DNA from 3 places in the Streptococcus sp. IMAU 99161 genome. Region 2 is predicted to be linked to each of the others. Evidence: predicted binding sites of a transcription regulator. Region 2 holds the regulator's gene; each other region holds the start of a gene.
What was found. Region 2 encodes Rex, which represses fermentation and respiration genes when NADH is low (regulators of the CRP and FNR family bind a similar motif). Its sites were predicted from a motif close to TTGTGAANTANTTCACAA; they were not measured.
Positions count from the first base shown of each region.

Region 1 (3,282 bases), on a different contig from region 2:
CATCTGCAGTATGGATGGCAGCAGAGTGACCCAGACCGTTGAATTCAACCATTTGACGAGCTTTGTCAATTCCATCTTCACGGCTGTCTGCTTTCAAAACAGCGATGACTGGAGACAATTTTTCACGAGTCAATGGTTCTTTTGGACCAACTTCTTTCACTTCTGCAGCAAGGATATTGGTACCTTCTGGGACAGAGAAGCCAGCTTGTTCAGCGATCCATGCTGCTGGTTTCCCAACGATGTCCGCATTCAATTTTGCACCCGCACAGTTCTTGCTGTTGGCTTTGACACCGAAGCAGAACTCTTCAAGGAGGGCTTTTTCTTTTTTGTTGACAAAGTAAGTGTGGTAAGATTTGAATTCTTCTACAAACTCATCGTAGATTTCTTTATCGATGATGACCGCTTGTTCAGATGCACAAACCATTCCGTTGTCAAATGATTTAGACATGACGATATCGTGGGCTGCTTGACGGATGTTGGCTGTTTTTTCAACATAAGCAGGTACGTTTCCAGCACCTACCCCAAGAGCTGGTTTCCCGCAAGAATAGGCAGCTTTCACCATGGCATTCCCACCTGTCGCAAGGATAGTCGCAATTCCTTCGTGGTTCATCAGCGCACTGGTTGCTTCCATAGATGGTTGCGTGATCCATTGCACACAGTTTTCAGGTGCTCCTGCTTTGATCGCTGCATCCCGTACAATTTGAGCTGCATGAGCAGAAGATTCTTGAGCAGATGGGTGGAAGGCAAAGATGATTGGGTTACGAGTCTTCAATGAGATCAAGGCTTTGAAGATCGCTGTAGAAGTTGGGTTAGTGGTTGGAGTGATCCCACAGATCACGCCGACTGGTTCTGCAATCAAGGTCAAGCCTGTCACATCATCGTCATCGATGATGCCAACTGTTTTCGTATGACGCATGTTGTTGACCACATGTTCGCAGGCAAACAAGTTCTTAGTTGCCTTATCTTCAAAGACACCACGACCGGTTTCTTCATATGCATGAAGGGCTAATTCTCCGTGGGCATCAAGAGCTGCTACAGATGCTTTTGCAACGATATAGTCCACTTGCTCTTGCGTTAATTTACGCATTTCTTCTAATGCAACAAGGCCCTTTTGGACCAACTCGTCAACGTGCTTTTCAGCGGCGAGTTTCTTTTCTTCAGGGGTAAGTGATTTTTTATCAGCCATTTGATGGTTTCCTCCGAATTGTTCAAAAGAAAGTTGTTTTCATGTTTTCAGTAAACACTCAAACCTTTTACCCATTCTTTCTTTTGTTAATTATTTCACAATATTATTCTACTCTATTTTGAGCTTTTTGTAAACACTTCCAAGCAATTTTCACAAAGATTTTTTCTAATTTTGTGAATCTTTTTTCAAACTCCTTTGATAGGGGGTTTTGAAACCCACACTTTGTGAAATAAATTTTTAAAAAACTTTTTCTTCACAAAGAGAGATTTTCACTCCGTTTTTGTAAGCGTTTTCTTTATCTTACTAAAAAAAGCAACCTTTTGCAAGTATAAAGTTGCTTTAGAAGGTAGACAAACTACTTTTGTAAAAAATAAAGATGAGTCCTAATTTTAAGAATGAATCAAGAAAATACCGAAACTTTCCGATGTGAGAAAAGTGCCTGAAACAATACAGTTTCAGGCACTCGGAATTATTGAGAGTAAAACAGTTTGGGAAACTGTTTTAGCCTGAGCCCAGAAATTAAAGAGCGAAGGGGCTCAAAATAAATTGAACACGGGCTGCGGATTGTGTCAAAAAGATAAGTTCTCCTAGAATCGAAAGATTCTACGTCAAACTTCCTATTTTGACTTTATCCGCAGACGCCCTTTGTATCTTAATTTAGTCATGGAACTTCTTTGAAGTTCGCTGACGTCCGTACTCACCTAAGGAAAGTTTTTAATATGAATTTGTCTTTCTTTTTCCAAAAATCTAGACTACTTCTTAACAGGGCCTTTTTCAGCTTTGTCAAGGGCTTCTTTGACTGTCTGAGCGTAGAGCTCCCCACCATTGGTTTCCATATTAAAGTGTACAGAGTCTGTTCCCACCCAAATATTTGGATTTTCCACGGCTACTTGATACCAGTCTGCAATGGTGATAAAGTCATATTTCTTAGCCAATTCCAACTCATAGAGACGGGTTTGGACCGACTCACTTGACTGATCACTCGCATACCGTCCATCGTATGGTGTCACTAAAATCAAGCGACGACCTTTTGGCAACTTTTTAACATACTGATCTAGCAGTTGTTTGTAGTTGCTAACTGTATTGGTTCCGAGGGCAATGACAACATTTTTCAGGAGTACTTTATTGGAGATATCTGTTTCAAAGACCTTCATCCCATTTTCCAACTGACGGCTCACTACCGCATCAATCTGGATGCCAGGGATCGCTTTTATTAGATAATTTTGTGCCCGCAAATTGACCGAATCTCCGATCATGGTCACCCCATTTGAAACGTTGTAATCTGTCGCCGTCGCATTGTCCACCTGGGTCCGTGTGACCTGCATTTTATTATCGGCTTGATTGAGCCCGCTGGCAACCAAACTCTCATCGAAGGCTCCAACCGTTGGCGCAAAAGCTGAAATCCCAACCATCAGTATGGCCAATGGGATCATGAGATAAAAGACCGGTTTGGTCAAAAAGCTGAGATCCATCTTCATGCCAAAGACGCGTGGTTTCTTTCCTGCAATCGTAGGCTCTAAGACGTAGAAGGAAAGAGCTGTCAAGGTCAAAGACAAGATGGTGGTGACAATCGCTGCCATCATGGTTCCCAAATGTTGAGAGAAGATGATGAAGAAAGGCCAGTGAAAGAGGTAAACACCATAACTAGTATCCGCAAAGAAATTAAGGATAGCCGGTTCTTTTTTATCAGGCGTCTTTTCATGAAGAATACGAGCTGCAAGAATCATGGCCGCAGCAGCAATGGTTGCAGCTAAAAATCCAAAGAGATAGGTCCACAAGCTATCAAATGGCAAGAAAAGACTCAGCACGAATAAGAAGGCAAAGCTTCCTCCCAAGACTGATACCGTCTTTTTCATATTCCAAGATTGCACCAGCTTAGTGAAGTTCGGGCTCACATTGACAATCCCTGTCACCGTTGCTAAGCAAGATCCCACAAAGAAGGGGAAAATGTGGGTGAAGCTAGAGAAGTAAATTGTTGAAAAGTTTGCTGTTAAAAAGGCTCGTATAAACATGGACAAGAAGGTAAAGAGAAAGAGTCCACTAGAGGCCAAAAAGAGCATGCCACGATAGGCCCCAACCGTCTTTGCCCGCTTAGC
Region 1 covers NZ_JAAPAW010000008.1:46,865-50,146, reverse strand. The annotation lists gene adhE (bifunctional acetaldehyde-CoA/alcohol dehydrogenase) at 1-1,186, opposite strand, end outside; gene HA044_RS03985 (acyltransferase family protein) at 1,939-3,282, opposite strand, start outside.
Region 1: a site for Rex is predicted at 1,270-1,287, ahead of adhE (bifunctional acetaldehyde-CoA/alcohol dehydrogenase). Genes of this name have one in related genera too.

Region 2 (3,282 bases):
CGCATACAGGTCGATGATCTCAAGGCAGCCCTGAGACCTGATACCATCCTTGTCTCGACCATGTATGCCAATAATGAGACAGGTGATCTCTTACCCATCAAAGAAATCGGCCAACTTTTAAAAAACCATCCTGCAGCCTTTCACGTCGATGCCGTTCAAGCAATTGGCAAGGTCCCTGTCTATCCTGAAGAGCTGGGAATCGATTTCCTCAGTGCTTCAGCTCATAAGTTTCATGGACCAAAGGGGGTCGGTTTTCTTTATGCAGCGACTCCAGATTTTGATCAACTGTTACACGGTGGCGATCAAGAGAATAAAATGAGAGCCAGCACCGAAAATCTTATTTCCATCGTCGGAATGGCTGAGGCACTTCATCAGGCTAGTCTTCATCAAGAAGAAAACTTCCGCCAGGTTCAAAAACTCGGACAAGAACTAGTCAATGGTTTAGCAACCTACGACTACTACGTAAACGCTTGTGATGACCACCTTCCCTTTGTATGGAACCTTGGCTTTCCAGGTGTGCAAAATGACATCTTACTCATGCGACTGGATCTAGCGGGTATCTCTGTATCCACTGGTTCTGCTTGCACTGCTGGGACCGTACAACCCAGCCATGTTTTAGAAGCCCTCTATGGCGCTGATAGTCCTCGTCTAAAAGAATCCCTGAGGATTAGTTTTTCAGAACTCAATACCACTGAGGAAGTTCAAACCTTCCTCGCAAGTCTTAAAGAAATTTTATCATAGGAGAACAATATGGCATTTGGAACTACTGTTTCATTAAAAGACTGTAAATATACCTATCGTCTTCATCCCAATGTAAAGAAATACACCCTTCGCGACAACACTTTTGCTGTCACAAAAGTCGGTAATTTCGAATTAAATCGTTTACTTGAGGCTGTCCCCAACAGCGGTGATGGATTTTTACTCAAAATCATTTTTAATAAAGACCTCTCAGGCTTCAAAATTAACATCACTGATAAGTCTGGGCTTCGCCTAGTCAACATCTTTAAAGATTCAAAAAATGACATCATCCAACAAAAATTTTATTTCTTAATGGATAGTCTCGTTGAAAGAGAAATTTTCGATAAAATCGAGGTTTAAAAATGGTTACTTTAACTTATATAGATGCTTATCAAGTGGAACGTACCACTACTTACACCGATCTTGCAGCCTGTATTCTTGATTTTTCAGGCTGTGTGACCCTTCCGGACACCTACAACGTTACGTCCATTCACTACAAGGGAAAAAGACTTCCTTATACTGGAAAAATAGACGGCCTCTACAACTTTCTAAAGAAGATTGAACAAGACGAAAGAGCCTAAACAGTTGCTACAAACAGAAAATTCTTTGTTTGTAGTAACTGTTTTCTTTTGGTAAAAAAATAGAGAAAAATCGGTTTAGATAGTTGATTTTTTCACAATCTTCCTATACAATAAAGGGGAAAGGTTGTGATATTGTGAAACATGATAAAAATACACCAATTCCACGCGCAACAGCAAAACGCTTATCCCTTTATTACCGCATTTTCAAGCGCTTCAACTCCGAAAAAATAGAGAAAGCTAATTCCAAGCAAATCGCAGATGCTATCGGAATTGACTCAGCGACAGTTCGTCGAGACTTCTCTTATTTTGGCGAATTGGGAAGACGGGGCTTCGGATATGATGTTAAAAAGCTAATGAACTTTTTTGCAGATCTTTTAAATGATAATGCGATTACCAACGTAGCCATTGTTGGGATCGGCAATATGGGAAGTGCGCTTCTTAACTACCGCTTCCACGAGCGAAACAAAATGAAAATTGTCATGGCTTTTGATGTAGATGACCACGAACTGGTTGATACCAAAAGTAAGGATGGAATTCCCATTTACGGAATTTCTTCAATCAAAGAAAAATTAAAACAAGAAGGAATCCAGACAGCTATTTTGACCGTTCCTAGTGTCAAGGCGCAAGAAGTGGCAAGCCTCCTTGTCGATGCTGGTATCAAGGGTATTTTAAGCTTTTCACCGGTTCATTTATCCCTCCCAAAAAGTGTTGTCGTTCAATATGTGGACCTAACCAGTGAGTTGCAAACCCTTCTTTATTTCATGAGAAAAAACGAAGAATAACAAGAACAGCTTTAGTAAAAAAAGAGTGTGGGACAGAAATCGGTAATTCGTTAGAATTCGATTTCGTCATCCCACCTCCGCACAGTTGAGTAGGGCTGTAAAAGCTGATGAAATCCGCGTAGTAGAGCAGCCCACTCAACCACTGCGTCTTGCTCTACAATCCAAAGAAAATTAAGAGGCTAGGACTTTTGTCCCAGCCTTTTTTTATACTAAGAGATCAGTCTCTTCACGGTAACTGTAATAGTTATCTTCCGAAACAATCAAATGATCCAACAAGGTTAAACCCATCACATCACAGGCTTCTATGACACGATTGGTGACCTCATCATCATTTTTACTCGGAAATACTGCACCAGATGGATGATTGTGAGCTAGAATGATAGAGGTAGCCATATGCTTTAAGGCATAGTGGAGAATTTCGCGCGGTTCTGCGATACTACGATTGACCGTTCCGATAAAGATAGTCTGTTGGTGAATAATCTCATTTTGTGTATTCAAATAGAGTGCTACTAGATGCTCCTGCTTCTTATGGCCAATTTCCTGTTGAATTTTATGGGCCAATTTTTGACTGCTCATGATCTGTTCTGAACTCATCAACTGATCTTTGTGAATCCGTCTTCCTAACTCGATAACCGCTTGCAGTTCAATTGCCTTGACACGACCAATTCCTGAGATTTCCTGCAACTCTTCTAAGGTCAAATTCCCCAGCTCTTTTAAACTATTCACAGACGTCAAGAGGTTTTGGGCAATCTCATAGACACTTTTTTGTTTATTTCCAGTCCTCAGTAGAATAGATACCAGCTCCTGGTGACTTAACTTCTCAACTCCCTCTGAGACCAAACGTTCTCTAGGAAGCAAAGATGGTTCAATAAATGAAATTTCGTACATAATTTCCTCCTCACTTATTAATTCGTAATCAAAAGAGAAAATCATGTATTTCTTTACTGACAAGATATTTCTTGCTTCAAATCATCCAATACTAGCACTTGGTCTTTCTTAAACCAAATTTGGTATCCGCTCTGTACTTGCTCCAGTTCTTTTAAAAATGTTTGAATCTCAGAACGCATCAAATACTCTTGGTGCTGAGGAATCGCCTCTAGTGCCTGATAAAGCTGCTCGACTTCATAAATGCCTTTTGTAATTAAACCATTTCGTGGAAAATCATTGACTAAAAGTTTGTA
Region 2 covers NZ_JAAPAW010000006.1:7,604-10,885, forward strand. The annotation lists gene HA044_RS02325 (cysteine desulfurase family protein) at 1-741, shown strand, start outside; gene HA044_RS02330 (DUF1831 domain-containing protein) at 751-1,098, shown strand; gene HA044_RS02335 (DUF4649 family protein) at 1,101-1,319, shown strand; gene HA044_RS02340 (redox-sensing transcriptional repressor Rex) at 1,454-2,101, shown strand; gene radC (DNA repair protein RadC) at 2,306-2,989, opposite strand; gene HA044_RS02350 (porphobilinogen deaminase) at 3,043-3,282, opposite strand, start outside.

Region 3 (3,282 bases), on a different contig from region 2:
CATCAACAAGTTCTTTAGCTTCTTTAAGTCCAAGACCTGTGATTTCACGTACAACTTTGATAACGCCAACTTTTTTGTCACCAGCAGCTGTCAATTCGATGTCGAATGAATCTTTAGCAGCACCTGCGTCAGCACCACCAGCAGCAGCTACAGCTACAGGAGCAGCTGCAGTTACACCAAATTCTTCTTCGATAGCTTTTACAAGGTCGTTCAATTCAAGGATTGAAGCTTCTTTAATTTCAGCAATAATGTTTTCAATGTTCAATGCCATTGTTATTTCCTCCAAATAAGTTTTTAATTTTATAATAGTTTTTTGTAGCTAGGCTACGCTGCGCAGATTAAGCTGCGTCTTCTTTGTTGTCTGCAACCGCTTTGACTGCAAGAGCAACGTTGCGCACTGGCGCTTGAAGTACAGAAAGGAGCATAGAAAGAAGTCCTTCGCGACTTGGAAGACTCGCAAGTGCAATAATTTCTTCTTTAGATGCGACAGCACCTTCAATGGCACCACCTTTGATTTCAAGTGCGTCAGCGTCTTTAGCAAAGTCGTTCAAGATCTTCGCTGGTGCAACTACATCTTCATGTGAAAATGCAACTGCAGATGGTCCAACAAATGATGATGCCAATTCTTCAAGACCAGCTTTTTCAGCAGCACGACGCAAGATTGAGTTTTTAATCACTTTGAACTCAACTTCGCTTTCGCGAAGGTTGCGACGAAGAACAGTATCTTGTTCAACTGTCAAACCACGAGAATCTACAACAACGATAGAAACGGCAGCTTTCATTTTTTCAGCTACTACGTCTACTAATTCCGCTTTCTTAGCAATAATTGCTTCACTACTCATTAGTGTGTTCACCTCCGTAATTATTTTGCTTGGGGAATTTTTCCAAAAGAAAAACGCGCCCAAACCTAGACACGAAAGTACAATACGCTTCATATAATGGATACGTTTTGTCCTCGGTAGGATTCTTATGAGTCGAGCTCCCCTACTGTCTTAGGCAGTTTTTTCAAACCATTAGTTAGTTTACCACATAAAAAAAAAGAATGCAAGTACTTTTGCAAACTTTTTTTATTTTTAATCGTTGTAGAGACTTTTGATATTATTCAGCCAAGCATATGCTAATCCCATCAATACTCCACCTCCAACCCAGTTGGCCACAAAGGTCACACCGTAATGCCGGAGAATATTAAACAATTCATAATGTGGCAATTGACTGGATACCGGATTAAAGCCTAATAGAGAGAAAGAAGCAAAATTGGCTGCCAAGTGTTCATTGGTCATAAAGACAAACATATAGATAGCTGACAAGGCTAATAGGACTTTTGCTGTTTCATCCTTAAAGTACAAATAGGAAAGAATGGCAATGTTTACAAAGATATTTGCGATAATCCCTTCAAAGAAAACCACTTGATTGGTCCGTTGCAGTTTATTTTCAGCAACTGTCGCAAGGAAACCTTTTGGGTCTACATGAGCAAAAGCCGTTGTCTGATTAAACAGAAAAGCAACGAGTAAGGCACCGACTAAATTAAAGAATGTACAGTATAAAAGAATTTCCAAAGCTTTTTTCCAGTTAATTTTCTTTAGATAAGTCCCTGATGTTAAATACATCATATTGGAAGTGGTCAATTCTGTATTTAAGAAGAGAAGATAAACAAGACCCCAAGCAAAGATAAATGGAAATAAAAATCTCCCCGAACCTGGTAAAAAAGTATTTAAGAGGTCTGCGGCTACAGCTCCTACAGCAGTGCTTAAAGTAAGAAAACCACCCGCAAACATGGAGCGAACAACATAACGGGTCTTGGACTTCTTGTAAAGATCTTCTTTCTTATTGCAAGCAGCACCAATCTTCTGAGCGAAATTAGATTCAGTCATAAACATCTCCTTATATTCAGATTGTGAATAAAATCATTATATCATAGAGATAAAATTTTGAAAAGGTTTTCAGAGTTAAAAATCGGCTATCGGCAGAAATACGTTTTAATTCGTTTTAACAATAAAAAGAAGAGGCTAAATCAGCCTCTCTCTTAGGAATTAGCGTAAACGGTTTGCCCAAGCGATATCCAAATTCAAAATTTCTTGAGATGTAAATTGTTGACGATATGGATTGTATACAGTTCCTGTAACTCCGCCTTGAACATTTGGTGAATCATACTGTGTTAAATTGTATGCCTCAATAATATGGTTTAATTTTGCATTATAGCTTGTATCAGTTGCATAGACGCCTGTCAAAGCAGCGGTTGCATCTTGATAGCTAGATGTATTGCTCTTCCAAGCACCTGCAAAGTGTCCTTGTTTTAAAACTGCTACATAATCTTGCAGTGATTCATAGTAGCTTGGATAAGAACGGAAGGCATCATTAATGGTATACATGTTACCTGAGCCGTCATCTTCTAATGTTTGCATTACTGCTGATTGACCAGCATAGCTACCTTTAATCCCGAAAAGATTGTAATGAGGGTAAGAAGCCAAACCAGACTGACCTGAACCACTTTCAAGAATCGCTTGTGCAATCATTACAGATGCATATAGGTCATTTTCCTGACCAAGTTGGCGAGCAGATTCTCCGATTTGTGAGATAAATGCTTCAGTTGGATCTTGGTAGGCTTGATAAGTTCCATCATTTGCTCCAACGGAGGTCACATGTTCGCTCATCGCTGCAGCAAACGTCCCAACTGCCACAACGGAAACGACGAACCCTAATAATTTCGTTTTATTCCGAATTTTTATTTTCATAATTCTATTTATCTCCAAATATTTTTTATCATCTTTTATCTTTAAAACGATTATACCATATAAATAGAATAAAACAAAGACACTTATATTACACTTGTATTACAATTCCGAGATAAATCCAAAACAAAAATGACATTTTCATGTCATTTCAATTTATTTCGTAAAAAGCATGATCTAGAATTTCATCCCATGACTTCTCTAGTCCTTCTTTTGTAACGGAAGAAAAGATAATGAAACTATCTGACGTGTCAAAGTCTAGTTTTTTCTTAATCATCGACTCGTGTTTGTTCCATTTTCCTCGTGGGATCTTATCCGCCTTAGTCGCAACAAGAATGACGGGAATTTCGTAGTATTTCAAGAATTCATACATCTGAACATCATCTGCAGATGGTTCGTGTCGAAAGTCAACCAGACTAACAACTGCTTTTAAGTTTTCACGACTAGTCAAGTACTCTTCAATCATGCGTCCCCACTTCTCCCGCTCTTTTTTAGAGACACGGGCATAGCCATAACCTGGTACATCGACAAGACGAAGTTTATCATCAATATT
Region 3 covers NZ_JAAPAW010000010.1:2,082-5,363, forward strand. The annotation lists gene rplL (50S ribosomal protein L7/L12) at 1-271, opposite strand, end outside; gene rplJ (50S ribosomal protein L10) at 339-842, opposite strand; ribosomal protein L10 leader region at 881-1,015, opposite strand; gene HA044_RS05125 (formate/nitrite transporter family protein) at 1,074-1,871, opposite strand; gene HA044_RS05130 (glucosaminidase domain-containing protein) at 2,031-2,732, opposite strand; gene yihA (ribosome biogenesis GTP-binding protein YihA/YsxC) at 2,881-3,282, opposite strand, start outside.
Region 3: a site for Rex is predicted at 1,893-1,910, ahead of HA044_RS05125 (formate/nitrite transporter family protein). Genes of this name have one in related genera too.